DNA from 3 places in the Lysobacter sp. GQ73 genome. Region 1 is predicted to be linked to each of the others. Evidence: predicted binding sites of a transcription regulator. Region 1 holds the regulator's gene; each other region holds the start of a gene.
The links. The regulator HrcA, encoded in region 1, represses chaperone genes, less so after heat shock. The targets are predictions, from matches to a motif close to TTNGCACTCNNNNNNNNNGAGTGCNAA.
Positions count from the first base shown of each region.

Region 2: the regulator HrcA is predicted to act here: its motif matches at 8,090-8,116, upstream of AC6CH2_RS22065 (co-chaperone GroES).
Region 3: the regulator HrcA is predicted to act here: its motif matches at 5,132-5,158, upstream of rpoH (RNA polymerase sigma factor RpoH).

Region 1 covers NZ_JCAXEE010000001.1:412,778-422,319, reverse strand. Annotated here, with positions in the region: gene AC6CH2_RS01765 (four helix bundle protein) at 1-132, opposite strand, end outside; gene carA (glutamine-hydrolyzing carbamoyl-phosphate synthase small subunit) at 129-1,283, opposite strand; gene dapB (4-hydroxy-tetrahydrodipicolinate reductase) at 1,652-2,389, opposite strand; gene dnaJ (molecular chaperone DnaJ) at 2,656-3,792, opposite strand; gene dnaK (molecular chaperone DnaK) at 3,918-5,834, opposite strand; gene grpE (nucleotide exchange factor GrpE) at 6,073-6,591, opposite strand; gene hrcA (heat-inducible transcriptional repressor HrcA) at 6,989-8,056, opposite strand; gene recN (DNA repair protein RecN) at 8,296-9,542, shown strand, end outside.
Region 2 covers NZ_JCAXEE010000011.1:89,062-98,603, forward strand. Annotated here, with positions in the region: gene AC6CH2_RS22045 (XVIPCD domain-containing protein) at 1-1,383, shown strand, start outside; gene AC6CH2_RS22050 (multicopper oxidase family protein) at 1,467-3,470, shown strand; gene AC6CH2_RS22055 (esterase/lipase family protein) at 3,817-5,823, opposite strand; gene groL (chaperonin GroEL) at 5,983-7,623, opposite strand; gene AC6CH2_RS22065 (co-chaperone GroES) at 7,755-8,042, opposite strand; gene AC6CH2_RS22070 (AraC family transcriptional regulator) at 8,276-9,094, opposite strand; gene AC6CH2_RS22075 (hypothetical protein) at 9,188-9,457, shown strand.
Region 3 covers NZ_JCAXEE010000002.1:735,819-745,360, reverse strand. Annotated here, with positions in the region: gene AC6CH2_RS08075 (SRPBCC family protein) at 1-161, shown strand, start outside; gene AC6CH2_RS08070 (ArsR/SmtB family transcription factor) at 232-588, shown strand; gene AC6CH2_RS08065 (cupin domain-containing protein) at 598-1,071, opposite strand; gene AC6CH2_RS08060 (MBL fold metallo-hydrolase) at 1,109-1,915, opposite strand; gene AC6CH2_RS08055 (glutathione binding-like protein) at 1,957-2,661, opposite strand; gene pdxR (MocR-like pyridoxine biosynthesis transcription factor PdxR) at 2,778-4,241, shown strand; gene AC6CH2_RS08045 (hypothetical protein) at 4,238-4,717, opposite strand; gene rpoH (RNA polymerase sigma factor RpoH) at 5,169-6,047, shown strand; gene AC6CH2_RS08035 (DUF1203 domain-containing protein) at 6,212-6,679, shown strand; gene AC6CH2_RS08030 (NAD(P)/FAD-dependent oxidoreductase) at 6,779-8,065, opposite strand; gene tal (transaldolase) at 8,082-9,032, opposite strand; gene AC6CH2_RS08020 (NYN domain-containing protein) at 9,202-9,542, shown strand, end outside.

The DNA.
Region 1 (9,542 bases):
CGAGCGCTGTAGCTGGGAACTCAAGCCATATCGCTCGTCGCGAGGAAAGCCGGCGGTCAGTTGATAGACCTGCTTGGCTAGCGACTTCGCCAGACGCCAGACTTCCAATTCGCGGAAGTGCGAAATGCTCATCCGGCTCCTTTCGAGTCCCGAGTCCCGAGTCCCGAGTCCCGCATCGAATCAACGAACCGATCGAACAGGGGCGACACATCGTGCGGACCCGGACTGGCTTCCGGGTGGCCCTGGAAGCTGAAGGCCGGCGCGTCGGTCAGGGCGATGCCCTGGTTGCTGCCGTCGAACAGCGAGCGATGGGTCACGCGCACATTGGCGGGCAGCGAGGCCTCGTCGACCGCGAAACCGTGGTTCTGCGAGGTGATCATCACCCGGCCGCCGTCGAGGTCCTGGACCGGGTGGTTGGCGCCGTGGTGGCCGAACTTCATCTTCAGGGTCTTCGCGCCCGAGGCCAGGCCGAGCAGCTGGTGGCCGAGGCAGATGCCGAAGGTCGGGACCTTCCTGGCGATGAATTCCTTGATCGCGGCGATCGCGTAGTCGCAGGGCTCCGGGTCGCCGGGGCCGTTGGACAGGAACACGCCGTCGGGATTGAGCGCCAGCACCTCGGCGGCCGGGGTCTGCGCCGGCACCACGGTGACGCGGCAACCGCGCTCGGCGAGCATGCGCAGGATGTTGAGCTTGACCCCGAAGTCGTAAGCGACGACATGGAAGCGCGGCTCGACCTTGACGAAGGCGTTGCGGTCCAGGTCGAGCTGGCCCTCGGTCCACTCGTAGCGCTCGCGCGTGCAGACTTCCTTGGCCAGGTCCATGCCCTTGAGGCCGGGGAACTTGCGCGCGGCTTCGATCGCCTTGGCCACGTCGATCTCCCCGGCCATCAACGTGCCGTTCTGGGCGCCGGTGTCGCGCAGCAGGCGAGTCAGCTTGCGCGTGTCGATGTCGGAGATGGCCACCACGCCGCGATCGCTGAGCCACTGCGGCAACGCGACCTGACTGCGCCAGTTGCTCGGGCGGCGCGGCACGTCGCGCACGATCAGGCCCGAGGCCCAGACCCGGCGCGCTTCGTCGTCCTGGCCGGTGCAGCCGGTGTTGCCGACGTGCGGATAGGTCAAGGTGACCAATTGGCGGGCATACGAGGGATCGGTGAGGATTTCCTGGTAGCCGGTGATCGCGGTGTTGAATACGACTTCGCCGACGCTGAGGCCGGGCGCGCCTACGGAAACGCCCTCGAACACGGTTCCGTCTTCGAGTGCGAGGATTGCGGGTTGGGTCACGGGGGTCGCCTTGGCTGCCGAAGGATCTGATCCCGTGCGCGACATCGGCAAAACCGACTTGCAGCAAAGCGCGGACGCGGTGCGGGACCGGTCCGGCGTTCGGGATTCAGGCGAGCCGGAATTCTAGCGGCGATGCGCTCCGGAAGCCAGCTAAAATTTGTCCGGATCGCGGTGGCCCGGCCTGTTCAGGCAGCGGCGGCGCGACACATTCCGCGCGGATTTGTCGTAGTTCCGCGCCGCCTACGCGCCGGCAACGCCTGAACGAAAGCTGCGTGCCCTGCCCGGCCGGCCCGGACACGCCCTTTTCGACCCGGCGAGCCGCCCCGGAACTCCCGCTGCCGGGTTCGGGGCACCGGGTCAAAAGCCGCTCAGAGGTTCGGAAACATCAGCTCGGCCAGCCCGTAGCGCCCCGGCGCCTGGTGGGCGACCCGCAGCGCGGCCTCGAGCGCGCCGCGGGCGAAGATGTCGCGATTGGTGGCGCGATGGATCAGCTCCAGGCGCTCGCCGGCGGCGGCGAACTGAACCGTATGCTCGCCGACGATGTCGCCGGCGCGCAGGCTGGCGTAATGCGGCTCCTCGCCGCGACCGATCGCCGCGGCCGCGCCCAGGTGTAGGGCGGTGCCCGAGGGCGCATCGAGCTTGCGGGTGTGGTGGGCCTCGATCACGTCGCAGTCCCAGCCCGGCAAGGCCGCGGCGGCCCGCCGGACCAGTTCGGTCAACACCGCCACGCCGAGGCTGTAGTTGGCCGCCCAGACCACGGCGATGCCGTTGGCGGCGTCGTTGATCGCGGCGTTCTGCGCCGAACTGAGCCCGGTGGTGCCGGACACCAGCGCCTTGCCGCGCGCCGCGCACAGCGCCAGCACCGGGTCGAAGCCCTGCGGCAGGCTGAAATCGATGGCGACGTCGAACTCCGGCGCCCCCGACAGCTCGGCGACGGCGAAATGCGGCACTCCGTCGATGACCCGCTGGGCCGGCTGCGAACGCGAGTACGCCGCGACCACGTTCAAGTCCGCGCGCTCGGCGGCCAGACGCAACAGGGCCTGGCCCATGCGCCCGGAAGCGCCGTGGATCAGGAGACGGACGGGGGTCTTGGTGGGCTCGCTCATGCGCGCAGGCTAGCGGCTGCGCGGGGGCGAGGACAAGCGCTGATGCATGTGGTTCACGCTGTGGCACGCGGCGCGACCGGCGCCCTACGATGGATTCGCCACCTGGCCGACGGAAACAAACACCGCGGCTGAAACCTCGAGCGATTCGTCGACGCCACGAATGCGGCCGAACGGCTGCTTCAACAAGGTCCGCGTGGATCTTCTAGGGCGCATACCTGCGAGAAGGGGCCGAAGCCCCTTTCGCAATGCATTCGAAACGCTTGGATTCAGGACGTCATGCGGTCCCAGAACCCTTTGACCCCGTCCAGAAAGGTGGAGGACCGTGGCGAGTGCTTTCGCGCCCCCTCACCCACGAACGTAGCCTCGAACTTCTCCAGCAGCTCGCGCTGCTCGGGGGTCAGGTTGACCGGCGTCTCGACCACGGCGCGACAGTACAGGTCGCCCGGCTTGCGGCTGCGCACCGACTTGACGCCCTTGTCGCGCAGGCGGAACAGCTTGCCGCTCTGGGTTTCGCCCGGAATGCGCAGCTCCACCTCGCCGCCGAGCGTCGGCACCCGGATGGTGTCGCCGAGCGCGGCCTGGGAAATGCGGATCGGCACTTCGCAATGCAGGTCGTCGCCGTCGCGCTGGAAGATCTCGTGCTCGCGCACGCGCACTTCCACGTACAGATCGCCCGGCGGCGAACCGGGCGGGCCGGCCTCGCCTTCGCCGGTCAGGCGGATGCGGTCGCCGTTGTCGACACCGGCCGGAATTTTCACCGACAAGGTCTTGGTGCGCTCGACCCGGCCCTGGCCATGGCAGTCGGCGCAGGGGTTGGCGATGCTCTGGCCGCGGCCGTTGCAATGCGGGCAGGTCTGTTGCATCGAGAAGATGCCGCGCTGGAAGCGCACCTGGCCGCGGCCGCCGCAGGTCGTGCAGGTCTCGACTTTGCCGTCGGCCGAGCCGCTGCCTTCGCAGGTGTCGCAGGCGTCCAGGGTCGGGATCTCGATCTGCTTCTCGATGCCGCCGACCGCCTCTTCCAGCGACAGCTCCATCACGTAGCCGATGTCGGCGCCGCGACGCGGCGCGCGCGCACCGCCGCCTCCGCCACCACCGAATATGTTGCCGAAGATGTCGCCGAAGATGTCGCCCATGTCGGCGTAGCCGGGACCACCGCCGCCACCGCCGCCCATGCCGTGCTCGAACGCGGCGTGGCCGTGCTGGTCGTAGGCGCGGCGCTTGTTGGCGTCGGCCAGGACCTCGTAGGCCTCCTTGCATTCCTTGAACGCGGCTTCCGCGGCCGCGTCGCCCGGATTGCGGTCCGGATGATATTTCATCGCGCAGCGGCGATAGGCCTTCTTGAGGTCGTCGTCGCCGGCGTTGCGCGCAACGCCCAGCACTTCGTAATAGTCGCGTTTGCTCATAAGGCCGGGATTCGTGATTCGAGAGTCGGGATTCGTTACCGCGAGGACTTACCGGGGCGGAAAGGACCTCGGGAACCGGCAGAGCCTGGCTCTGCCGATTCCCGAGTCCGTGTTCCGATACCGGCTTACTTCTTGTCTTCGTCCTTCACTTCGGTGAATTCCGCGTCGACCACGTCTTCGGACTTGGCCGAGCCGGCTTCGGCGGCGCCGCCGGCCTCCGGCTGCGCGGCCTGGGCCGCGGCGAACAGCGACTGCGCGGCCTCTTCCAGCGCCTTCGACTTGGCCTCGATCTGGCCCTTGTCGTCGCCCTTCATCGCCGTTTCGAGGTCGGCGATGGCCGCCTCGGCGCGGCCGATCTGGTCGCCCGGCAACTTCTCGCCGTGCTCCTTGATCGTGCTGCGGGCCATGTGGATCAGGCCGTCGGCGTGGTTGCGCGCCTGCACCAGCTCGTGGAACTTCTGGTCTTCCTCGCGGTTGGCTTCGGCGTCGGCGACCATCTTGGCGATCTCTTCCTCGGACAGGCCCGAGCCGGCCTTGATCTCGACCTTCTGCTCCTTGTTGGTCTTCTTGTCCTTGGCGCTGACGTGCAGGATGCCGTTGGCGTCGATGTCGAACGACACCTCGACCTGCGGCATGCCGCGCGGCGAGGGTTCGATGCCGGACAGGTCGAAACGGGCCAGCGACTTGTTGAAGCGGGCCTGTTCGCGCTCGCCCTGCAGCACGTGCACGGTCACCGCGGACTGGTTGTCCTCGGCCGTCGAGAAGGTCTGCGAGGCCTTGGTCGGCACCGTGGTGTTCTTCTCGATGATCTTGGTGAACACGCCGCCGAGGGTCTCGATGCCCAGCGACAGCGGGGTCACGTCGAGCAGCAGCACGTCCTTGACGTCGCCGGCCAGCACGCCGCCCTGGATCGCGGCGCCGACGGCGACCGCTTCGTCCGGGTTGACGTCCTTGCGCGGTTCCTTGCCGAAGAACTCGGCCACGGCCTGGCTGACCTTGGGCATGCGGGTCTGGCCGCCGACCAGGATCACTTCGCTGACGTCGCTGGCGCGCAGGCCGGCGTCGTTGAGGGCGATGCGGCAGGGTTCGATGGTCTTCTTGACCAGGTCCTCGACCAGCGACTCCAGCTTGGCGCGGGTCAGCTTGATGTTGAGGTGCTTCGGACCCGAAGCGTCGGCGGTCACGTACGGCAGGTTGACTTCGGTCTGCTGCGAGGACGACAGCTCGATCTTGGCGCGCTCGGCCGCATCCTTCAGGCGCTGCAGCGCCAGCGGATCCTTGCGCAGGTCGATGCCCTGGTCCTTCTGGAACTCTTCGACCAAGTAGTCGATGACGCGCTTGTCGAAGTCTTCGCCGCCGAGGAAGGTGTCGCCGTTGGTCGACAGCACTTCGACCTGCATTTCGCCGTCGACCGAAGCGATCTCGATGATCGACACGTCGAAGGTGCCGCCGCCGAGGTCGTAGACCGCGACCTTGCGGTCGCCGCCCTTCTTGTCCATGCCGTAGGCCAACGCCGCTGCGGTCGGCTCGTTGATGATGCGCTTGACTTCCAGGCCGGCGATCTTGCCGGCGTCCTTGGTCGCCTGGCGCTGGCTGTCGTTGAAGTAGGCCGGCACGGTGATGACCGCTTCGGTGACCGGCTCGCCCAGGTAGGCTTCGGCGGTCTTCTTCATCTTGCCCAGCACTTCGGCCGAGATCTGCTGCGGCGCCATCTTCTTGCCGTCCTGGGTCGCGACCCAGGCGTCGCCGTTGTCGTGCGGGACGATCGCGTACGGCACCAGGCCGAGATCCTTCTGCACTTCGGCGTCGGTCATCTTGCGGCCGATCAGGCGCTTGACCGCGTAGAAGGTGTTCTTGGGATTGGTGACCGCCTGGCGCTTGGCCGAAGCGCCGACCAGCACTTCGCCGTCCTTGGTGAACGCGACGATCGACGGCGTGGTGCGGTCGCCTTCGGAATTTTCGATGACCTTGGCCTTGCCGCCTTCCATGATCGCGACGCAGGAATTGGTGGTGCCCAGGTCGATGCCGATGATCTTGCCCATACGTAGTGCTCCCTCTCGAATGCTTGAAATAGTGGGGCGGTCCGCGCAGTGCGCCGTGCCGCCGATGTCCGTTATCTGGGGCTAGGTGCCGGGCAGTTCAAGCGCCCGTGCCCCGCCCTCGTGACGTCCGTCCCGGCCCTTCCCGGTCCGTCCGCTCGCGGCTCGCGCCGCTTTCAGCTCCGGTTCCGCGACCGCGGCCGAGCCGCCGCCGTGAGCCGTCCCGCGTCCGCTCGAGCGCTTATTCGGCGTCCTGGGCGACCACCACCAGCGCCGGCCGCAGCAGGCGCTCGTTGAGCAGCCAGCCCTTCTGGTAGACCTGGACCACATGGTTCGGCGCCACGCCCGGGGCCGGCACCATGCTCATGGCCTGGTGATGCTCGGGGTTGAACGGCTGGCCGGTCGGGTCGACCGCGATCAGGCCGTTGTCGCCGGCGACCTTGAGCAACTGGCGCAGGGTCAGTTCCATGCCCTGGCGCAGGGCGCTGCTGTCCTCGCCGGCGACGGCCAGGCCGGCCTCGAGGCTGTCGATCACCGGCAGCAGGTCGCCGAGCAGGCGCTCGTTGGCGAACTTGCGCGCCATCTCCACGTCGCGCGACACGCGCTTGCGCTGGTTGTCGAGTTCGGCGCGTTCGCGCAGCGAGTCCTCGCGCAGCTTGGTCAGCTCGGCGCGCAGCGCTTCGAGTTCGGACGCCTCGGCGCCCGGGACCTCGTCCTGGGCCGGCGGATTGAGTTCGGAATAGGGATCGTGTTGGTTCATGCTGGGTCCTGGCGGTTTTTCCGCGACAGGCCAGCAATGGGGCCGCCGCGGCGGCATTCAAGTGCCGGGATCTGCGCCGATCGGCCGCCATCGGCGGCGAGCGGCGGGTTTCGTGGCCCGGTTCGGGACGATCGCCGGCCACTCCCCTGTAGGAGCGGCGTAAGCCACGACCGCCCGAAGCGATAAACGCCGGCCCGCCCCGAAGCCGATGGCCTCCAAAAGGTTCGCCCTACCCGAGAGATGGCGGTCGCGGCCCGCGCCGCTCTTACCCCGGTTCCCGCTGACTGGGGTTGGGCGGGACGGTTGGACCGGCTTCGGAGGCGGGACCGCCCCTCGTTTCAGTCCACTTCGATGGGTCGCGGCTCGCGCCGCGCCTGCCCTGGGCCTGCGGGACGGGTCACTGCTCCTCGGCTTCAGTCCCCTTCGGTTCCCCGAACGCATCCCCGAGCGCGTCGGCGGCGGCCTGCACCACCGGGATCACCCGGTCGTAGGCCATCCGGGTCGGGCCGATCACCCCCAGCACGCCGAGCACCCGGCCGCCGGCGGTGTACGGCGCGGTCACCAGCGACACGCCTTCCAGCGGCGCCAGGCCGGTTTCCTCGCCGATGAAGATGCGCACGCCGGGGGCGCGCACGGTGCGTTCGAGCAGTTGCAGGATCTCGCGCTTGCGGGCGAAGGCCTCGAACAGCTCGCGCAGGCGATCCAGGTCGGCCAACTCCTGCACGCCCATCAGCCGGGTCTGCCCCGCCAGGACCATGTCGTCGCCATCGGGCATCAGCACCTGCTCGGCCAGTTCGACCGACTGCGCGAGCAGGCTCTGCATCTCCGACTGGGCATTGCGCAACTCGACCAGCAGGGTCGCGCGGATCTCGGCCACCGGGCGGCCGGCGAAGTGTGCGTTCAGATAGTTCGCGACCCGCTCCAGCTCGCCGGCGTCGTAGGCCCGCCGAGTCTGGATGATCCGGTTCTGCACGTCCTGGTCGGCGAACACCAGGATCGCCAGCACCCGCTGGGCGTCGAGCGGCACGAAGTCGATGCGCCGGAACGCGAACTGCTCGCGCTTGGGCACGCTGACCACGCCGACGAAATGAGTCATCGCCGACAACAGCTCCGAAGCGCTGCCGAGCAGGGCCTGGGTGCCCGAGCCCGACGGCAGCTCGCTGCGCAGCCGCGCGACCTCGCCCTCCGGCAGCGGCCGCACCTGCAGCAGCGAGTCGACGAACAAACGATAGCCCTGCACGGTCGGGATGCGCCCGGCCGAGGCGTGCGGCGCGCTGAGCAGGCCGACGTCTTCCAGGTCGGCCAGGATGTTGCGGATCGTCGCCGCGCTGACGTCGAGCCCGGCGTGCTTGGCCAGGGTCTGCGATCCGACCGGTTCGCCGCTGTGGATGTAACGGCCGATCAGCGTGCGCAGCAGTTGCCGCGCGCGCGGGTCGAGGCTCGGGTCGGGCGGTCGGCGATTCATGCTGTGGATATAGGCGCGGACGCGGGCCGGCGCAAGCGCCTTCGTCGGATTCGGCGATCGCCGCCCGGATCCGTCGCCGCGCCCGCGCTCCCCTCGTCGGCATCGGTAAGAATGCTCGTGCACACTGGCTGCGGCGCGCACCGCCGCCGATCTCACCCTGTGATCCGCGTCCGCCCTACCCTCCGGCCCGCTTGCCGCCCATTCCCAGTCTCTCGCCGCCAAGGCACAATCGCCGCCGCATGCTCGCTCACCTCTCGCTCAAGCAATTCGCCGTCGTCAGCGCCGCCGAACTCAGCTTCGGTCCCGGCCTCACCGTGATCTCCGGCGAAACCGGCGCCGGCAAGTCGCTGCTGGTCGACGCCCTGGGGCTGCTGTCCGGCTTGCGCGCCGACAGCGGCGTGGTTCGCCATGGCGCCGACCGCGCCGAACTGGTCGCCGACTTCACCCTCGACGATGCGCCGCTGGCCGCGGCCTGGCTGCGCGACAACGAACTCGACGAGACCGGCGACGGCGAGGCGCAGGTCTGCCAGATCCGCCGGGTGATCCGCGCCGACGGCGGGTCGCGGGCCTGGGTCAACGGGCGGCCGGTGACTCTGAACCAGCTCGCGGACCTGACCTCCCGCCTGGTCGAGATCCACGGCCAGCACGAACACCAGGCCTTGATGTCGCGCGCCAGCCAGCTCGGCCTGCTCGACGCCTACGGCCGCCACGAGGCGCCGCTGGCCAAGGTTGAGGCCGCCGCGCAGCAGTGGAGTGCGCTGCTGCGCGAACGCGACACCTTGTCGGCGCAGGGCGACGTCTCCGACCGCATCGCCTGGCTCGAACATCAGCATGCCGAGCTGGAACGCGAAGTGCTGGAAGCCGAGGCCCTGGCCAAGCTGCTCAGCGACCACCGCCGCCATGCCCATGCCGCCGGCCTGATCGCCGCCTGCGAATCGGCCTTCGCCCGCCTCGGCGGCGACGAAGGCCCGTCGCTGACCCGGCTGGTGCAACAGGTGCGCGGCGAGCTGCAGCGAGTGGCCGAGCACGAGCCGCGCCTGAACGACGTCGACGCCATGCTCGACAACGCCGCGATCCAGATCGACGAAGCCCTGACCCTGCTCGACCGGGTCCGCGACGACCTCGACCTCGACCCCGCGGCGTTCGAGCAGATCGAAAACAAGATCGGCCGCCTGCACGAGCTGGCGCGCAAGCACCGCGTCGCACCCGAACAATTGCCGGCCACCCGCGACGGCATGGCCGGCGAGCTCGACCAGCTGCGCAGCGCCGGCGACCGCCTGCAGGTGCTCGACGGCGAAATCCAGAGCGCGCGGGCGCAGTGGCGCCGCGCCGCCGACGCTTTGGGCGAGGCGCGCCGCAAGGCCGCCAAGAGCCTGTCCGACACCACCAGCGTGCTGATCGGCGAACTCGGCATGGGCGGCGGGCGCTTCGACGTCGCCCTGGAACCGCTCGACGAGGACCGTCCCGACCCGCAAGGCGGCGAGCG
Region 2 (9,542 bases), on a different contig from region 1:
GCGAACCTGAAGACCACCATCGCCAACTCGCCCACCCTGGCGGCGCAGGTCGACGACGCCATCGCCAAGGGCCACCTGAAATCGTTCAAGCCGCTGACCGATGCGCATGCCGGCGGCGCCTACAACGGCAAAGAGCAAGCCATGCTGTTGCCGATCAACGGCCTGACCAAGCCGCCGGCGGGCAGCTACGACGCCGGCAACATGACCTTCGTGCTCGGCCATGAAGTGCAGCACGGCTTTTACCGCAACGACCGCGACACCGCGCTGAAGACCTTCGCCACCGAAGCCACCGCGCTGGCCAAGACCGTCGGCGACAAACACGACTACACCGCGACCATCGGCAAGGTCATCCAGGCCGACCGCGACAACGAAGCCAAGGCCCACATCGCCGGCTGGAACGCCCTGGTCGGCAGCGTGCGCGAGGCCAAGCCGACCGCGACCCTCGCCGACGTCTACAACGCCTCGCCCGGCCGCGCCGGCGACTTCATGACCCGCGGCGGCAGCGCGCCCAACTTCACCTATGCGCTGAAGGCCGACCTGACCGTCGATGCGAACCTGTCGATGGCGATGAGCGCCGACAACGTCAAGGCGATGGGCAAGTACTACTTCGACATGCCGCCGGCGCAGGCGCGGCTGGGGCACAACGGCAATTCGGACTACGCCAACTACTACGGCGCCGGCTACATCGGCTACGTCAGCCAGCTCGAACACGCCCACGGCAAGACCGCGGCCGGCGGCAAGCCCGAGCTGCACGTCAACCTGACCCAGCTCAAGCTCAACGAAAGCATCATGGAGCAGAACGGCATCGACCTCGGCGCCAATTCCGCCAACCGTCAGCCCTATTTCGACACCAGCAGCACGCCGCCCCGGGCCGGGCACTTCGACCACACCAAGTCGACCCACACCCACGTCAACATCAACGCCTCGCCGCTGGACCTGCTCAACGAGTTGCGCGGCGACCCGCATGCGCACGGCGGCAAGGTCGACCCGCGCCACGCCGAGCACCCCGACCACGCGCTGTTCCGCGGTATCCTCGACAAGGTCAACGGCGAGTACCGCAAGCACGGCGGCCAACTGTCCGAACGCGACGCCGACCGCATCGCCGCCGGCCTGACCCTGGAAAGCAAACGCAACCAGTTGACCCCGGATCACGTCGTGCTGAGCGTCGACCCCACTACCAAGGAAGTCGGCAAGACCGCGTTCCTGGTCCACGGCGACCTCGCCAGCCCCACCCATACCCGGGTAGGGGTGGCCACCGACCGCACCGCACCGACGGAAGAATCGTTCCGTCAGCTTGAGGCCCTGAACCAGGCACAGGCGCCGGCCCAGCAGGCCGCGCAGGCACCGCAGCAGACCGCATCGCGGACGGCACCCGCACTGTAAGAGCCGCTGCACCGCGGCGGTCCACCGAGACACCTTCCAGTGCCGATCAGGCACTTCACCGAAGTGCCACCAGGAACCCAAGCATGGATCGCAGTTCCCAGACCTCGGCTGCGAATGCACGGCGCTGCCCGCTGCGAGCGCAACCGCTCGCGCTCGCCTGCCTGCTCGCCGCTGCACCCCCGACCCTCGCCGCGCAGGACGGCGCGCCGCGCGAGCTCGACCAACCGGTGATGGCGCGCATGCTGCGCTCGGCCGACGCCAAGACGCCATCGATGCTGTTGACCCAAAGCGGCCCGCAACCGCTGGACACTCACGAAGCGATCCTCGACCTGCGCGTCGTCTACACCGTGTCGGATATCTGGAACCCCCAGCACAACCGCTTCGACAAGGTGAAGTTGCGTTCGTACCAGAGCCCCGGCACCAATCCCAAGGTGCCGTTCGTGGCGCCGACCATCGTCACTTCGCCCGGCGAAACCGTGCGCGTGCGCCTCGACAACGCCCTGCCGCCGGAACAGTGCGGTTCCTCGGGCATCAACGTTCCGCACTGCTTCAATTCGACCAACCTGCACTCGCACGGCCTGTGGGTCAGCCCGACCGGCAACAGCGACAACGTGCTGCTGACCCTGCGTCCCGGGGTGAAGTTCGAGTACGAATACAACCTGCCCGCCGATCATCCGGCCGGCACCTACTGGTACCACCCGCACCTGCACGGCTCGACCGCGCTGCAAGTCTCCAGCGGCATGGCCGGCGCGCTGCTGGTGCGCGGCAACCGCCTGCCTTCGGCCGACCGCAACGGCGACCTGGACACCTTGTTGCGCGACCCGGGCGGCACGCCCTACCCCGACCGCGTGCTGTTGTTCCAGCAAGTCGCCTATGCCTGCCGCGGCGCGCCGACGCCCACCGATCCGCTCGGCAAGATCAAGACCGACCCCGTCACCGGCGCCTGGGTCTGCGATCCCGGCGACGTTGGCGGCCTGGAGGCCTACGATCAGTTCGGTTTCACCGCCGACGGCAAGAACCTGTGGAACGTCTCCGGCCGCTACACCAGCATCAACGGCGAAGTGCTGCCGACCTTCTTTGGCCTGACCGCCGGCCGCGCCGAACGCTGGCGCCTGCTGCACGCCGGGGTGCGCAACACCATCAACCTGCAACTGCGCGCGGTACGCGCGGGCGCCGCCAGCATCGAGGGTCTGTCCGGACCGGCGCTCGACGGCTGGGTGACCCGGAACTGCACCGGCCCGTTGCTGCCGCAGTTCGAGGTCGCCGCCGACGGCCTGAGCCACGCCCAGGCGATCGAGAAAGGCGAAAACATCCTGCAACCCGGCTACCGCAGCGATGCTCTGGTGGTGTTCCCGCAGGGCGGCCAGTACTGCGTGATAGACGGCGCCGCACCGCCCGGCGGCAGCATCACCAACGCCGCCGAAGACCGCCAATTGCTCGGGCTGGTCAACGTCGCCGCCGGCAGTGGCCCCCCGGTCAACGACATCCGCGCTTATCTGACCCAGAACCTGATCGCCTCGGCGAAGTACCTGATGCCGGCGTACATCCGCGCCAAGGTCGTCGCCGACCTCAGCGACCGCCTGCGCTTGAATGCATTCGTGCCGCACAAGGACATCCCGAAGAGCGAACTCACCGGCTCTCAGGACCTGACCTTCGACATCGACACCAAGGCGGTGCCGATGGTGTACAAGGTCGACGGCAAACCCTACGACCCGAACGGCGCGCGCGACCTGGTGCTCGGCGGCGTCGAGGAATGGACGCTCACCTCCAGGCTCGGCGGCCATCCCTTCCACATCCACGTCAATCCGTTCCAGGTGGTCAGCATCCTCAACGACAAGGGCGTCGAGGTCAGCATCGCCGGCGAGCCCGGCGACTCGCAGTACGCCAACACCCAGGGCACCTGGAAGGACACCTTGTTCGTCAAGCAGAACTACAAGGTGTTCGTGCGTACCCGTTACGAACGCTACATCGGCGAGTACGTCCTGCACTGCCACATCCTCGACCACGAGGACCAGGGCATGATGCAGAACGTGCGCGTGCTGGTGCCCGACGGCAAGGGCGGCGGGATCGGCAACGCCCACCATTGAGGCGACGACCGGAGCGCGGCACGAGGCGGATCGCGTCGTGCCGCGATGTCGCCATACCTTGTAGGAGCGGCGTGAGCCGCGACCGCGAATCTACGACAACGGCGTAGGCTGGTTTCGCGCGGGTGGGTTCAGGGCTTCGGGTTGCCAGGTGGTATCGATCGCTTCGGTTGGAGCGGCGCAAGCCGCGACCGCGCAATTGCGGCAACGACGCGGGTGTGGTTTCGCGTGAAGGGTTCCGGGTTTCGGGAAGCCAGGTGGTATTGATCGCTTCGGTTGGTCGCGGCTCACGCCGCTCCTACAGGGGGAAGGCGCCGCGGGCTAACCCAAGATCCAGGCTGGCCGTGCCTCAACGCTGCGTGCGCCTGGCGTACTCGGCCATGTCGATGCGCAGGATCCGGCGCAGCTCGAGGATCGCCTGCGGGGTCTCCTGCACGCTGTGGCCGGACGGGATCACCTTCTCCGACAGCGCGCCGTCGAGGTGGGCGCTGCGGTACGGCACCGCGCCGTCGCTGGACTGCAGCAGCGGCAGCTTGGGATCGCGCTGGCCGACGATGGTGTGGTACGGCAGGCCCGGTTCGATCGGCAGGTTTTCGGTGCTGCGCATGAACAACGAGTTCGGGCTCAGGTCGTCCGGGCCGGTCGGCGGGCGGCCCTTGCGGAAACCGATCTTCTGCAATTCGTCCTGGTTCACTTCGTTGCGCTGGGCGAGCTCGGCGGTTTCGCGCAGCACGTCGAACGGCAGCCGGATCAGCTTGCGTACCATCCGCAGGGGCCAGCCGTCGGTGACCACTGCGCCGCGGTGCGGCGAGGCCATGAACACCGCGCGTTCGAACTGCGGCATCGCCTTGAACACGGTCAGCTCGCGCACCAGCGGCTCCTTGCGCAGGCGCTGCGCCGCGGCCGGATCGAAGGCCTGCAGGGTCGCGTCGAGGACGCGCTCGCCGCTGTCGCTGACCAGCAGGCGCGAGATCACCCCGCCCATGCTGTGCCCGACCAGCACCGCGTCGCGGCCGGCGACGTCGTCGCCTTCGGGGTCGTAGTGAGCGAAGGTCTGGGTCAGGGCCGCGTCGATCGCGGCGCGATTGGCCAGGATGCTCAGGTTGGTCGGATAGAACACCTGCCACAGTTGGTAATGCTTGCGCAGGGTTTCGTCGCCGAGCAGTTCGTTGGCGAGGTTGACCCAGGCCTCCGGGCTGCTGGCCAGGCCGTGCACCAGCACGATCACCCGCTTGTCGGGGTCGTAAGGCTGGTTGAGGTAGATGCGCGGCTTGAACGCGCGCGCCTGCTTCGGCCGCAGCAGGCTCGACAGGCTCAGCCTCGCCAGTTCCGAACGCGCCAGCCAGATACCGTAGGCGGCCGAGTAGTTGGCCGCCAGCGGCACCTTGCGCCCGGCGATGGTCTCGCTGTCGATGCGATAGGGGTTGTAGACGTCCATGCGCGCGACGCGGCTGGCGAGCACCGCGTCGAGCCCGCCGTCGCCGTCGAAGCGCAGGGTCGCGGTCACCGGCAGGTAGCGGGTGTCGCGGTAGGGCGTGTCGGCGGCATCGGGGTCGCTGCGCGAACGGCGCGGAAACACCGCGACCAGGGCGGTGCCGAACCCGTCGCGGCGATAGACCGCGCGCAGGTTGTCGAAGCCCAGGGTGTCGGACGCGAGCAAGGCCTCGGGTTGCTGGGTCAGCTCGGTGGCTTCGTAACCGTGCAGGGCGATGCTCAGCTCGAGCCCGCCGACCTGCAGCGGGGTGGCGCCGATCTGGCCGCGGCTGGCCTCGAAGGCGGCCTGGGCGACGACGTCGAGAGCGCGGTTGTAGAAACGCAGCACGCGCTCCTGGCGGGCCTCGAACACCCGTTGCTCGGGCGTGCGCGGGCTCAGGAACAGATAGGCATAGGCATAGCGCGCGGTCTCGATCGCCGCGCGCGTGCGCAGGTCGGCGTCGACGTCGGGCCCGGCCTGTGGGTTCGGCTCGGCGCGTTGCGACGGCCCGGCAGTCCTCGACGGCTGGGCGCGCTTGGCCGGGCCAGCGCTCTCGGCGGCCTGGGCCACGGTCGCGGGCGCGGTGTTCATGCGCAGCAGCTGCAACTCCGCCGCGGTCGCCAGCCAGTCCTCGACCGGCGCCAGCGGCCGCAGTTGGGCGATGCAGGGCTCGGGCTCGCGCGCGCACTGATCGGGGTCCAGGCCGGCCGAGCCCAGCGCGGTCGCCGCGGCGGTGCTCAGGCGCCCGCTGCTGAGCGCGTCGAGGTTGCGCTCCACCGCGACCTCGCCGAAGGCGCGTTCCTTGACCTTGACCACGGCGCAGCCGCTGCCGAACGACAGGGCCAGGCTGGTCACGAGCAGGGCGATCGGGCGCAGGGACATGCAGGTTCCAGGGCGGGGCGGGGCTGGCCGGCATTGTCGAGCGCGGCCGGTCGCGAGTAAACGCATTCCGCTCGCCGCCGCTGCCGCAGGCCCGGCGGGCAAAGAAAAACCCCGCCTCGCGGCGGGGTTTTCCGTGTTGCGTCAGCGCGGAGGCTCGAATCAGAAATCCATGCCGCCCATGCCGCCCATGCCGCCGCCGCCCGGCATCGCCGGCTCGTCCTTCTTCGGCAGCTCGGCGACCATCGCTTCGGTCGTGATCATCAGACCGGCGATCGACGCGGCGTTCTGCAGCGCGGTGCGGGTGACCTTGGTCGGGTCCAGGATGCCGAACTCGAGCATGTCGCCGTATTCGCCGTTGGCGGCGTTGTAACCGAACGCGCCCTTGCCTTCCTGGACCTTGTTCAGGATGACCGACGGCTCTTCGCCGGCGTTGGTGACGATTTCGCGCAGCGGAGCTTCCATCGCGCGCAGGGCGATCTGGATGCCGTGGTTCTGGTCTTCGTTGGCGCCCTTGAGGCCCGAGATCGCGGCCTTGGCGCGCAGCAGCGCGACGCCGCCGCCCGGGACGATGCCTTCTTCCACGGCAGCGCGGGTGGCGTGCAGCGCGTCTTCGACGCGAGCCTTCTTTTCCTTCATCTCGATCTCGGTCGATGCGCCGACCTTGATCACCGCCACGCCGCCGGCCAGCTTGGCCACGCGCTCCTGCAGCTTCTCGCGGTCGTAGTCCGAAGAGGTCTCTTCGATCTGCGCCTTGATCTGCTTGATGCGGGACTGGATCGAATCGCCGTCGCCGGCGCCGTCGATGATGGTGGTGTTCTCCTTGGAGACCTGCACCTTCTTCGCGCGGCCCAGATCCTTGATCGTGGCCTTCTCGAGCTGCAGGCCGACTTCCTCGGAGATCACGGTGCCGCCGGTCAGCACGGCCATGTCTTCGAGCATCGCCTTGCGACGGTCGCCGAAGCCCGGAGCCTTGACGGCGCAGACCTTGACGATGCCGCGGATGGTGTTGACCACCAGGGTCGCCAGCGCTTCGCCTTCGACTTCCTCGGCGACGATCAGCAACGGCTTACCGGCCTTGGCGACGCCTTCCAGCACCGGCAGCAGGTCGCGGACGTTGGAAATCTTCTTGTCGTACAGCAGCACGAACGGGTCGTCGAGCTCTGCCGACATCGACTGCTGGTTGTTGATGAAGTACGGCGACAGGTAGCCGCGGTCGAACTGCATGCCCTCGACGACGTCGAGTTCGTTCTCCAGGCCCGAGCCGTCTTCGACGGTGATCACGCCTTCCTTGCCGACCTTGTCCATCGCCTGGGCGATCAGGTCGCCGATGTCGGCGTCGGAGTTGGCGGAGATCGCGCCGACCTGGGCGATTTCCTTGCTGGTCGAGGACGGCTTGGAGAGCTTCTTGAGCTCGGCCACGGCCTCGATCACGGCCTTGTCGATGCCGCGCTTGAGGTCCATCGGGTTCATGCCGGCCGCAACGGCCTTCATGCCCTCGCGGATCAGCGCCTGGGCCAGCACGGTCGCGGTGGTGGTGCCGTCGCCGGCGTTGTCGGAGGTCTTGGAAGCGACTTCCTTGACCATCTGCGCGCCCATGTTCTCGAACTTGTCGGCCAGTTCGATCTCCTTGGCGACGGACACGCCGTCCTTGGTGATCGTCGGCGCACCGAAGCTCTTCTCGAGCACGACGTTGCGGCCCTTCGGACCGAGGGTGGCCTTCACGGCGTTGGCGAGCACGTTGACGCCGCGCACCATCTTGGCGCGCGCATCCTCACCGAAACGAATTTCTTTAGCGGACATGGTTGGAACTCCGGGAATGGGAAATAGGGAATAGGGAATCGAAAGAGCGCATTACGGAGTCGGGACGGGACCCGGGAGGCAGCGCAAGCGCGTGCCGATTCCCGATTCCCCAATTCCAGACTCCCGCCCGATCAGCCGACGATCGCGAGGACGTCGTCTTCCTTGAGGATCTTGTACTCGACGCCGTCCTGCTTGTAGGAGCTGCCCGAGTACTGGCCGTAGATGACCTTGTCGCCGACCTTGAGCTTCGGCGCGCGCACGCTGCCGTTGTCCAGGGCCTTGCCTTCGCCGATGGCGACGACTTCGCCCTTGGTCGACTTTTCCTTGGCGGCGTCGGGGATGATGATTCCGCCGGCCGAGATTTCGTCGGCTTCGATCGGCTTGACCACAACGCGGTCGTAAAGCGGCTTGAGATTCATGGCAACCCTCTGTAAGTGCTTGAATGGGTGGAGAAAGAAGGGGAATTTTAGCAGTCGCCCCCGGAGAGTGCCAACGCCGGGGACAAAAGCGCCCGGACGAACCGGGACTGCACGCTAGATGAGGCGGTACCGGAAGCCTTTCAAGGGGGGGGCGATGAAATCTTCTCTTCTCCCGGTGACCGGCCGGGTACCGAAGACCCACCCGGGCGCCGGCCGGGGCACCCGCGGTCCGCTCAGGTCCCGAGCCGTGCCAGGTAGGCGGTCGGGCTGGCGCCGAGGCTGCGCCGGAACATGGCGATGAAGGCGCTGACGCTGTCGTAGCCCAGGTCCAGGGCGATCGCGGTGACCGCGTCGCCGGCAGCGAGGCGCTCCATGGCCCGCATCAGCCGCGCGCGCTGGCGCCACTGCAGCAGGCTGTGACCGGTCTGCGCGGCGAAGCGCCGGCTCAGGCTGCGCTCGGACAAATGCGCGAACGCGGCCCAGTCGGCCAGGCCGCGCGGGTCGGCCGGGTTTTCGATCAGGGCCTGGGCGAGTCGCAGCAAGCGCGGGTCGCTCGGCATCGGCAGGCCGATCGGCGGCTGCACCGGGTCCGCGCTCAGACCGGCAGCAAGCGCGCCCGACGCGATCTCGTCGAGCAACACCTGCAGCAGCCGGACCTGGGCCGGGCCCAGCGGCGCGTCGCCCGGCCATTGCGCCGCCCGCGCGACCGCCTCGCGCAGCAGGCCGGACACCCGCAGGGCGCAGGCCCGGGCCGGCAGCGCCGCACAGGCGGGCTCGGCGACGTAGACGCTCCAGCCGGAGAACGCCGCGCCGTGCGAGCGCAACGAATGCTCGGCCTGCGGCGGCACCCAGACTGCATCCGTCGCCGGCACCAGCCAGCGCCCCTGCGCGGTGCCGACGGTCAACAGCCCCCGGTGTGCGCCGAACAATTGCCCGCGCGCATGCCGGTGCGCGGCGGTATCGCGTACGCCGGCGTGAGTCGTGGTCGCCGCGATCGCCACCGGCCCGTCGGCGGAATCGGCGCGCAGCGCGGCGAGCAGAGGATCGGACATTGGCCGGAACCCGCTATCGAATGGCCGGGGCAACGTAGCAGAGGCTCGCCACCGAACCCAGCATGAGCGCCTCCTCCATCACCGAGCACCGCCATGCGAGCCGAAGACCTGTTGCCCGACCACCTCGACCACACCTGCATCGACGGCGTCCTCGTGCGCAAGGGGTCGGTCGGCGCCTTTCTCGCCAACGCGCGAATCTGGACCGATGCGCAGGCCGATGCCGGCGCGCGTGCGCAGGCCGAACGCCATATCGCCGAAGCGCTGCCGGCCTTGCGCGCCCTGGGCCTGTTCGAGGTGCTGGAGATACGCGACCCGCGGCTGCGCGCGTGGGTTGCCGGGATGAGCGGGGTTGTGAGTACGTAAGCACCAGTGTTTCGTCGCATTCGCAGTTCGCGGGTCGCGGCTCGCGCCGCTCCTACCCAAGAGCGGCGACGAGCTATCCCGCGGT
Region 3 (9,542 bases), on a different contig from region 1:
TGGTCGAGTTCACCCTCGAAGAGGCCGACGGCGGCACCTTGCTGCGGGTGGTCGAGTCCGGTTTCGACCGCGTGCCGGCCTCGCGCCGCGACGAAGCCTTCCGCATGAACAGCGGCGGCTGGGACGAGCAGATGAAGAACATCGAGCGCTATGTTGGCTAAGCCGGGAGCTTCGGCCCGGCACGCCTCGAAAGGGCCGGCACCGCGAAAACCGGCCCTGCTCAAACCGGTCGTGTCCAAGCCGTCCCTGTCCAAGCCGGTCGTGTCCAAACCGTCTCTATTCAGGTCGGCGCGGGTGTTCGCCGCGCTCAGCGACGAGACTCGCCTGCGTCTCGTCGTGGCCCTGTGCGCCGGCGGGGCGATGTCGATCGCGCAGCTCACCGGCGGCACCGACATCAGCCGCCAGGCGGTGACCAAGCACCTGCAGGTGCTGGCCGGAGCGGGCCTGGTGCGCGACCTCAAGGCCGGGCGCGAACGCCTGTGGGAGTTCGAGCCCGCGCAACTGGACGAAGCGCGGCGCTCGCTCGATGCGATCGCGCAGCAATGGGACCAGGCGCTGCTGCGGCTCAAGGCCTTCGTCGAAGACTGAAGCCGCCGCTCATCGTTCCGCCAGGTCGTGCAGCGGCAGCCGGTGTTCGCGGCAGTACTGCGCGTACTCGGCGCGCTGGGTCTCGGCGCTGGCGCGCAGCCGCACCGCACCGCCGGGGCCGAGGAATTCGACCGTGCCCATCACCACGACCAGGGCGATCATCGGTTCGTCGCCGACGATCTTCCACCAATCGGTATTGCCCGGCGGTTCGTAGACGTAGTCGCCCGGTCCGATCAGTTCGCCGCTGCACAGCAGGCGGCTGCCGCTGAGGTTGTAGGCGTGGATCTCGCCGGTGTGGCGGTGCAGCGGCATGACCACGCCCGGGTCCATGCGCAGCAGTTCGACGAAACCCCGGTCGTCGGCGAGGAAGCGCAGGGGCTTGGCGGCCTTGCCCGGCGTCGAGGAGGGAATCCACGGCAGCTCGGCCGTAGTGGTGAAACGCGCGGGCAGGTAGTCGCGCAGGGCATCGAGTCCGCTGGACATGGGATTGTCTCGTAGGAAGAGGGAGGCGCGGCGCGGCTCAGCCGGCGACCGCGGCGAAATAGCGATCGAACGATGCCTCGACCGCCTCGCGGCCGCCGCCGACGATGTTGCGGCCCCAGGTGTAGCCGTAGACGTCCTCGAACGCATAGCCGGCGAGGCGTTCGCGCATCGCCCGCACGTCGCTGGGCTTCATCGGGATGTAGTTGGGATAGCTGTACATGAAGGTCACGTGTCGGCGGTCGAACACGACCTGCAGCGCGTCGCCCGGGAACAGCGCGCCGCCCGCGCGCGGGCCGTGCTTCCAGTGCAGCGCGGTGCTGCCGGGGAAGTGGCCGCCGCAACGGATCAGGGTTACCCCCTCGGAGAGTCTGTATTCGTCGCCGCGCCAGTAGCGGATGCGCTCGGACCGGCGCTGCACCCATTCGCGATCGGCTTCGTGGAGCAGGATCGGCACGCCGCCGAGCGCTTCGCTCCACTCGACCATCGAGGCGTAGAAGTGCGGATGCGAAATCGCGATCAGATCGACGCCGCCGCGCGCGCGCAGTTCGGCGACGGCCTCGTCGGTGACCAGGGCCAGGCACTCCCACAGGATGTTGCCGGCGTCGGTCTGCAGATACAGCATGCGCTGGTCGATCGCGAACGCCGGCGCCAGGCCGATGCCGAGCACCCCGGCGTCGTCTTCGAGCCGCAGGCTATGGGCTTGCGCCAGCGCTTCGTGGCTGGTCCAGGTCTGGCCCTGCCAGCCGACGTACTGGCGCTCGTCTTCGCAGATCGGGCAATGCGCCGGCAAGCCGGCATGAGCGGCGAACTGGGTGCCGCAGGTTTCGCAGATCGGCAGGGGCATGGCAGGCCTCATCCAAAGTGGTTATGCGGGCGCGGAGCGGTTCAGGCCTCGGCCTTCGCCGGGCCCTGGTTGAACAGCAGCTTTCGCGCTTCGTCCGACAGCGCCGGTGCCTTGCCGTATGGATCGTCGATGCCGGCGTAGACATGCTGGGTGGCAGGGCGCGCGGCGATGGCGTCGAACCAGCGCCGCAGGTGCGGGGTCGCGGCGAGGTCCTGGCCGAGCCCGAGATGCGGCACGACCCAGGGGTAACAGGCGATGTCGGCGATCGAGTAGTCGTCGCCGGCGAGATAGGCGCGGCCGGCGAGGCGGCGATCGAGCACGCCGTACAGACGCTGCACCTCCCGGGTGTAGCGTTCGATCGCATACGCCAGCGGCTCCGGCGCGTACACCCGGAAGTGACCGGCCTGGCCCGCCATCGGGCCGAGCCCGGCCATCTGCCAGAACAGCCACTGGGTGACTTCGAGCCGACCGCGGGCGTCGTCCGGCAGCAGCCGGCGGGTCTTCTCGGCGAGGTAGAGCAGGATCGCGCCCGACTCGAACACCGCCAGCGGCTCGCCGCCGTCGCGCGGCGCGTGGTCGAGGATCGCGGGGATCTTGTTGTTCGGCGAGATGGCCAGGAACTCGGGGCGGAACTGTTCCCCGGCCGACAGGCTGACCGGGACGATCCGGTGGGCGAGGCCGGACTCTTCCAGGAACAGCCGCAGTTTCAAGCCATTCGGGGTCGGGCTGTAGTAAAGATCGATCATTGGGAGGGCTCGTCGGGACGGTTCGTTGAGAAGGGACCGGGCGGCGCGGCGCCGCATCCGTGGAGCCAGCTTAGGAATAGACTGGTGCCCTGGATGAGCCAAAACGGTTGGATTTTATGGGGCCAGTTTTCCCGTTTCCCCTCGCCCTGCCGGAGCACGGCCAGGGCCGCCTGACCCAGGCACTGCACCAGCAACTGCGCTCGGCGATCCTCGACGGCCGCCTCCCCGCGGGCGCGCCGCTGCCGGCGACGCGTCGGGTCGCCGGCGGACTCGGCGTCGCCCGCAACACCGTGGTCGCCGCCTACGACCTGCTGATCGCCGAGGGGTATGCGCTGCCGCGCAAGGGCGCGAAGGCGGTGGTGGCCGACGTCGCCGGCCGCCGCGACCGGCGCGCGCCCGCGCATTTGCCGCAAGGACCGGAAGACCCGCGCCTGAACCCGTTGTGGCGCGCGCCGTTCCTGCATCCCTCGCCGCCGCGCGACCTGCCCGAGCGCTGCTTCCGCCTGGGCATACCCGACCATCGCCATTTCCCGCACGAGGTCTGGCGGCGTTTGTCGGCGCAGAGCCTGCGCGAATGGTCGAAGACGCGGTTCGGCTATCCGCCGTCGGAAGGCATCCCCGCCTTGCGCGAGGCGATCGCCCAGCACGTCGCGTTCGCGCGCGCGGTCGCCTGCGCGGCCGGCGACGTCATCGTCACCTCCGGCGCGCAGCAGGCCTTCGACTTGCTGGCGCGGCTGTTGGTGACGCCGGGCGAGACCCGGGTCGCGGTCGAGGAGCCGGGCTATCCGCCGTTGCGCGCGGCCTTCGCCGCCGCCGGTGCGCGGCTGGTGCCGATGCCGGTCGACGACGAGGGCCTGTGCGTCGATCGCCTGCCCGGGGATGTGCGCGTGATCAGCGTGACGCCGTCGCACCAGTCGCCGACCGGCGTGGCCTTGTCGCTGCGCCGGCGCAAGGCGCTGCTCGAATTCGCCCGCAGCCATCGCGCGGTGGTGATCGAGGACGACTACGACGGCGAGTTCCGCTTCGGCGGCCGCCCGCTCGATGCGCTGCAGACTCTGGATCGCGACGCCCTGGTGTTCTACGTCGGCACCTTTTCCAAGAGCTTGTTCCCGTCGCTGCGCAAGGGCTTCGTGGTGGCGCCGGCGTGGGCGCGCGACGCCCTGATCACGGTCAAGCACTGCGCCGATTCGCACTGCGACACGATCACCCAGTCGGTGCTCGCGGCGTTCATTCGCGATGGTCATCTCGCCCGCCACGTGCGGCGCATGCGGCCGATCTACGGCGAGCGCCGCGAGGTCCTGCTCGACGGCCTGCGGCGCGAGCTGGCGCCGTGGCTGGAGCCGATCCCGTCGGAGGCCGGCCTGCACCTGGCCGCGCGCATCCGCGACCCCGCGCTGGCGCCGGCGATCCTCGCCCGCATGCTGCGCGAGCTGCCCGGCGCGCAGTCGGTCGGCGACTATGCGATGAATGCGCTGGAGCGGCCGGCGCTGAGCTTCGGTTACGGGGTAATCGATGCCGGCGAGATCGCCCCGGCCCTGCGGCGGTTCCGCCGCTCGCTGGAAGCGCTCGGCAACGCTTAGCCGGGCGCCGGCCGGGCTCGGTCCGAGGACGCCGGGGTCGACACCGGGATGAAGCAATGCGGCTTCATCCGGCCGAAGTCGGTCCTGCGTTCGCTGCGCACGCGCGGGTTCGGGTCGAGCACCCGGCCGCCTTCGTCGCCGTGAAGGTAGACCACCCAGTGCCAGCTGTCCTCGCGGCGGTTGTAGCGGATGCCGGCGATGCCGCTGCGGTCGAGTGCATCCCAGCGGGCCAGGCGGCGTTCCGGCCCCGCGTGCAGGCCGAGCAGTTCGAGCATGCGCCGCAACTGCCCGGCGTCGCTGAAATAAGCGTTGCGCACCGTGCGGGCTCGGCCGCCGCGGCCGAGCACCCGGTCGCGCGGGCCGATGCCGAGCCGGCGCGCCAGCGCCCGCGCCTGGACATAGCCGATGCCGCCGAGCATCGCCACGCAGGCCAGGCCGCAGCCGGTGGCGTCTTGCTGGGTCTTACGCTGGATCACGGGCGGTCCGGGGAGGGCGACGCCCCACTGTAGGGCGCGCCGGCCGCCGGGGCGAGGCGGCCGGCGGGGAACCCTGGCGCGGATCCGGGGTCGAACTCCGGGTCGTCGCCGGCCCGTCTCGCGCCGATCTCGCGATCTGGGACCCCGGTCCTGATGGAATGTGCGCCCGGATCGGGCCGATAGTGGTGTTTCGTTGCGCCGGTTCAGCCGGCGGACGGTGCCGAGGTCGGTGGTTCGAACGCCCGGGCCCCGGCCCGAACCGGCCCGGCGCTCGGTCGGCTTTAATAAGTTATTAATTGCAAAGGGTATGTTGATGTCCGCGCCGCCGCTCACCGGTCCGGCGCTCCGCCGCCCGGGCCGCTCCAGGCCCGATCGCCCGTTCCAGTACCGCAACACTGTGAACTTTCTCCAGCTTTAGCAGTCATATATCGCGACTGCTAAGATGACCCCCATGACCTCTATCGCCCGATCCACTGCTCTAGTCGCCAACAACCTGCCTGTGCCCAGCGCGCTCGGTTCGCTGGACGCGTACATCGGCGCCGTGCACCAGATCCCGGTGCTCAGCGTGGAGAACGAGCAGGCGCTGGCGCGCCGCTTCCGCGACGAGGAAGACCTCGACGCGGCCCGCGAACTCGTTCACTCGCACCTGCGCTTCGTCGTCCACGTGGCCCGCGGCTACAACGGCTACGGGCTGCAGATCGGCGACCTGATCCAGGAAGGCAACATCGGCCTGATGAAGGCGGTCAAGCGTTTCGACCCCGATCAGGGCGTGCGCCTGGTTTCGTTCGCGGTCCACTGGATCCGCGCCGAGATGCACGAATTCATCCTCAAGAACTGGCGCATCGTCAAGGTCGCCACGACCAAGGCGCAGCGCAAGCTGTTCTTCAATCTGCGCAGGAGCAAGACCCGCCTGGGCTGGATGAACGCCGAGGAAGTGCGCCTGGTCGCCAAGGACCTCAACGTCTCCGAGCGCGAAGTGCTGGAAATGGAATCGCGCCTGTCCGGCCGCGACATCGGTTTCGACGCGCCGTCCGACGAAGACGACGATCATGCGCCGCCCTCGCCGGCCGCCTACCTGCGCGCGAGCGACGAAGACCCGTCGCAGTCGTACGAGCGCGAGGACGAGGAAGACAGCCAGCTCGCCCTGCTGCGCGAAGGCCTCGCCGGCCTGGATGCGCGTTCGCGCGACATCATCAAGCGTCGCTGGCTCGATGCCGAGAGCAAGATCACCTTGCAGGAACTGGCCGACGAGTACGGCGTCAGCGCCGAGCGCATCCGCCAGATCGAAGCCAATGCGCTGAAGAAGATGCGCGGCCTGTTCGCCGCCTGAGCGGCGACGGACGAGTTCGACGACGACGGCCCGGGAAACCGGGCCGTTCGTTTTTGCGGTGCGCGAACCCCGCGCGGCGTTCGCGTTCGCGCAGCGCAAGAAGCGGATATCGCCGCGCGCGGGACGGGACTACGTTGCCTGCCTGTCCTCCAGGGAATCGCGCCATGTCTCGCTATCGCATCACCGGCCTGTCGCCGGAACCTTTCGCCACCCTCGGCGCGCTCGACGACGCCAGCCTGCGCGCGCACGGCATGCGCCGCGTCGTCGCCGACTCGCCGAACGGTTACCCCTGCCGGATCAGCCTGGCCGACGCCGCGCCCGGCGACTCGGTGTTGCTGCTGACCTACGAGCATCATCCCTGCGACGGCCCGTATCGCTCCAGCGGCCCGATCTACGTGCGCGAGGGCGCCGCCACGGCCTCGTACGACGACGCGCTGCCGCCGTTCCTGCGTACCCGCAACTTGTCCTTGCGCGCCTACGACGCCGAAGGGTGGATGCGCGGCGCGCGGGCCATCGACGGGGCCGACGCCGAAGCGGTGCTGGCGGAACTGCTCGAGGATCCGGACACGACCGAAGTGCATGCCCACAACGCCCGCACCGGGTGCTTCCTGTGCCGGATCGATCGCGTCTGAGGCGAATTTGCGGCCCGCCGCAGCCGATACGAAGGGCGCCGTGAGGCGCCCTTCGTCGCAGCCGCAGCGATGCACGACGCAGCGCGCGGCGTTCTGCTTTCACGACGGCGGTGTTGCGCCGCCGGTCCGCGTCGGCTCGCCGGTGCCGAAGATGATGCGGGCGTGGCGTTGGTAGGTGAAGTACGCCCACGACCAGTTGAGCATCACGATCAGGCGGTTGCGGAAGCCGATCAGGAAGAACACGTGCGCGGCGAGCCAGAACACCCAGGCGAGGAAGCCGGAGAACTTGAAGCCGCGCAGATCCACCACCGCGGCGCGGCGGCCGATCGTGGCGAGGTTGCCGAAGTCGACATAACGGAACGGCTCGACCGCGCGATGGCCGAGGCGAGCGCGTATCGCCGAGGCGACGTGAGCGCCCATCTGCTTGGCCCCGGGCGCGACGCCGGGCACCGGCTGGCCGTTGGCCTGCTTGACGCTGGCCAGGTCGCCGGCGACGAAGATCTCCGGATGCCCGGGCACGCTGAGGTCGGGTTCGACCAGGACCCGGCCGGCGCGGTCGCGCGGCGCATCGAGCAGGGCGCCGAGCGGCGACGCGGCGACGCCCGCTGCCCATAGCACGGTGCGCGACGGTACGAACTCGGCGCCGAGACGATAACCGCGGCCGTCGATCTCGGCGACCGGGGTGCCGGTGACGACTTCGACCCCGAGCCGCTGCAATTGCGCGCGGGCCTTTTCCGACAGCGATTCGGGAAAGTTCGAGAGCACGCGCGGGCCGGCCTCGATCAGGCGCACGCGCGCCTGCGCCGGGTCGATGCGGCGGAATTCGCGGCGCAGGGTCTTGCGCGAAATCTCGGCGAGGGTGCCGGCGAGTTCGACCCCGGTCGGGCCGCCGCCGACCACGGCGAAGTGCAGCCAGGCCGAGCGTTCTTCCTCGGTTTCGGCGGCCTCGGCGCGCTCGAACGCGAGCAGGACCCGGCGGCGGATGTGCAGGGCGTCGTCGAGGGTCTTCAGGCCCGGCGCGTCGTCGGCCCACTCGTCGTGGCCGAAATAGGCATGGGTCGCGCCGCTGGCGAGCAGCAGGTAGTCGTAGCCGACGACCTCGCCGTCGGCGAGGCTGATCTGGCGCGCGTCGGCGGCGATGCCGGTGACTTCGCCCAGGCGCACCTCGACGTTGGCCTGCTTGCGCAGGATGTGGCGCAGCGGCGCGGCGATGTCGGGCGCCGACAGGCCGGCGGTCGCGACCTGGTACAGCAGGGGCTGGAACAGATGATGGTTGCGACGGTCGATCAGGGTGATGCGCACCTCGGCCGAAGCCAGGGCGCGCGTCGCCCACAGACCGCCGAACCCGCCGCCGACGATGACGACGTGCTTGCGGGAATCGCTCATGACGATGGAACCTCGATCAGCCGAGATGACGGGTAAGCAGCTCTTCGAGCTTGCGCTGGTCGGCGGCGAAGCGGCGGATGCCGTCGGCGAGCTTGTCGGTCGCCATCGCGTCCTCGTTGTGCTGCCAGCGGAACCCGGCCTCGTCGAGCGCCGCGCCGGGCGCGGCGCGCTGGCCGTCGTCGTCGAGCGCGCGCGCGACCGGGTCTTGGCCGGCTTCGAGTTCGCCGAGCAGCTCCGGCGAGATGGTCAGGCGGTCGCAACCGGCGAGCGCGAGCACTTGCCCGGTGTTGCGGAAGCTAGCGCCCATCACCACGGTAGCGTAGTCGTGGCGCTTGTAGTACTGCCAGATGCGCGCGACCGACTGCACGCCGGGGTCGTCGGCGGGCGTGGCCGGCTTGGGCGTGCCGTTGGCGAGGTGCCAGTCGAGAATGCGGCCCACGAACGGCGAGATCAGGTACACGCCGGCCTCGGCGCAGGCCACCGCCTGGGCGAACGAGAACAGCAGGGTGAGGTTGCAGTGGATGCCTTCGCGTTCGAGCCGCTCGGCGGCGCGGATGCCCTCCCAGCTCGAAGCGATCTTGATCAACAGGCGGTCGCGGCCGATCCCGGCCTGCTCGTACAGCTCGACGATGCGGCGGGCCTGGGCCAGGGTCGCGTCGGTATCGAAACTCAGGCGCGCGTCGACTTCGGTGGAGACGCGGCCGGGGATCAGCTTGAGGATTTCGCCGCCGATGGCGACGGCCAGGCGCAGGCCGGCGTCGTTGACGCGCGCGGCGGTGTCGGCGCCCTGCGCCGCGGCGACCGCGGTCTGGATCAGCGGCGCATAGGCCGGCAAGGCCGAGGCCTTCAGCAGCAGGGAGGGGTTGGTGGTCGCATCGAGCGGGCGGAAGCGGGCGATGGCTTCGATGTCGCCGGTGTCGGCGACCACGGCGGAGAGTGCGCGCAGTTGTTCGAGCTGATTGGTCATGGCGATGAGAGGTGTCGTGTCGTTAGGGTCCCCGCCATTCTCACTGATCGAGGTTAGCGCGTCATGACTGTGGCGCCCGTTTCGGCCGCCGGGCCGCGGCAAAGCGCCGATCGCGGGCTTGCGCTAGGCTGGCCGCGACAGGGCCGGCACCGGCCCGCAGGGGAATCGCATGGCCGCAGAGGAAAAACGCATCGCGCTGCTGATCGACGCCGACAACGCGCCGGCGGCGAAGATCGACGTGATCCTGACCGAGGTCGCGAGCTACGGCATCGCCAACGTGCGCCGCGCCTACGGCGACTGGAAGAGCCCGAACCTGAAGAGCTGGGAAGCGGTGCTGCACGACTACGCGATCCGGCCGATGCAGCAGTTCGCCTACAGCAAGGGCAAGAACGCCTCCGACATGGCGATGGTGATCGACGCGATGGACCTGCTGTATGCGGGCAACCTCGACGGTTTCGCGATCGTCTCCAGCGACGCCGACTTCACCCCGCTGGTGATGCGCCTGCTGAC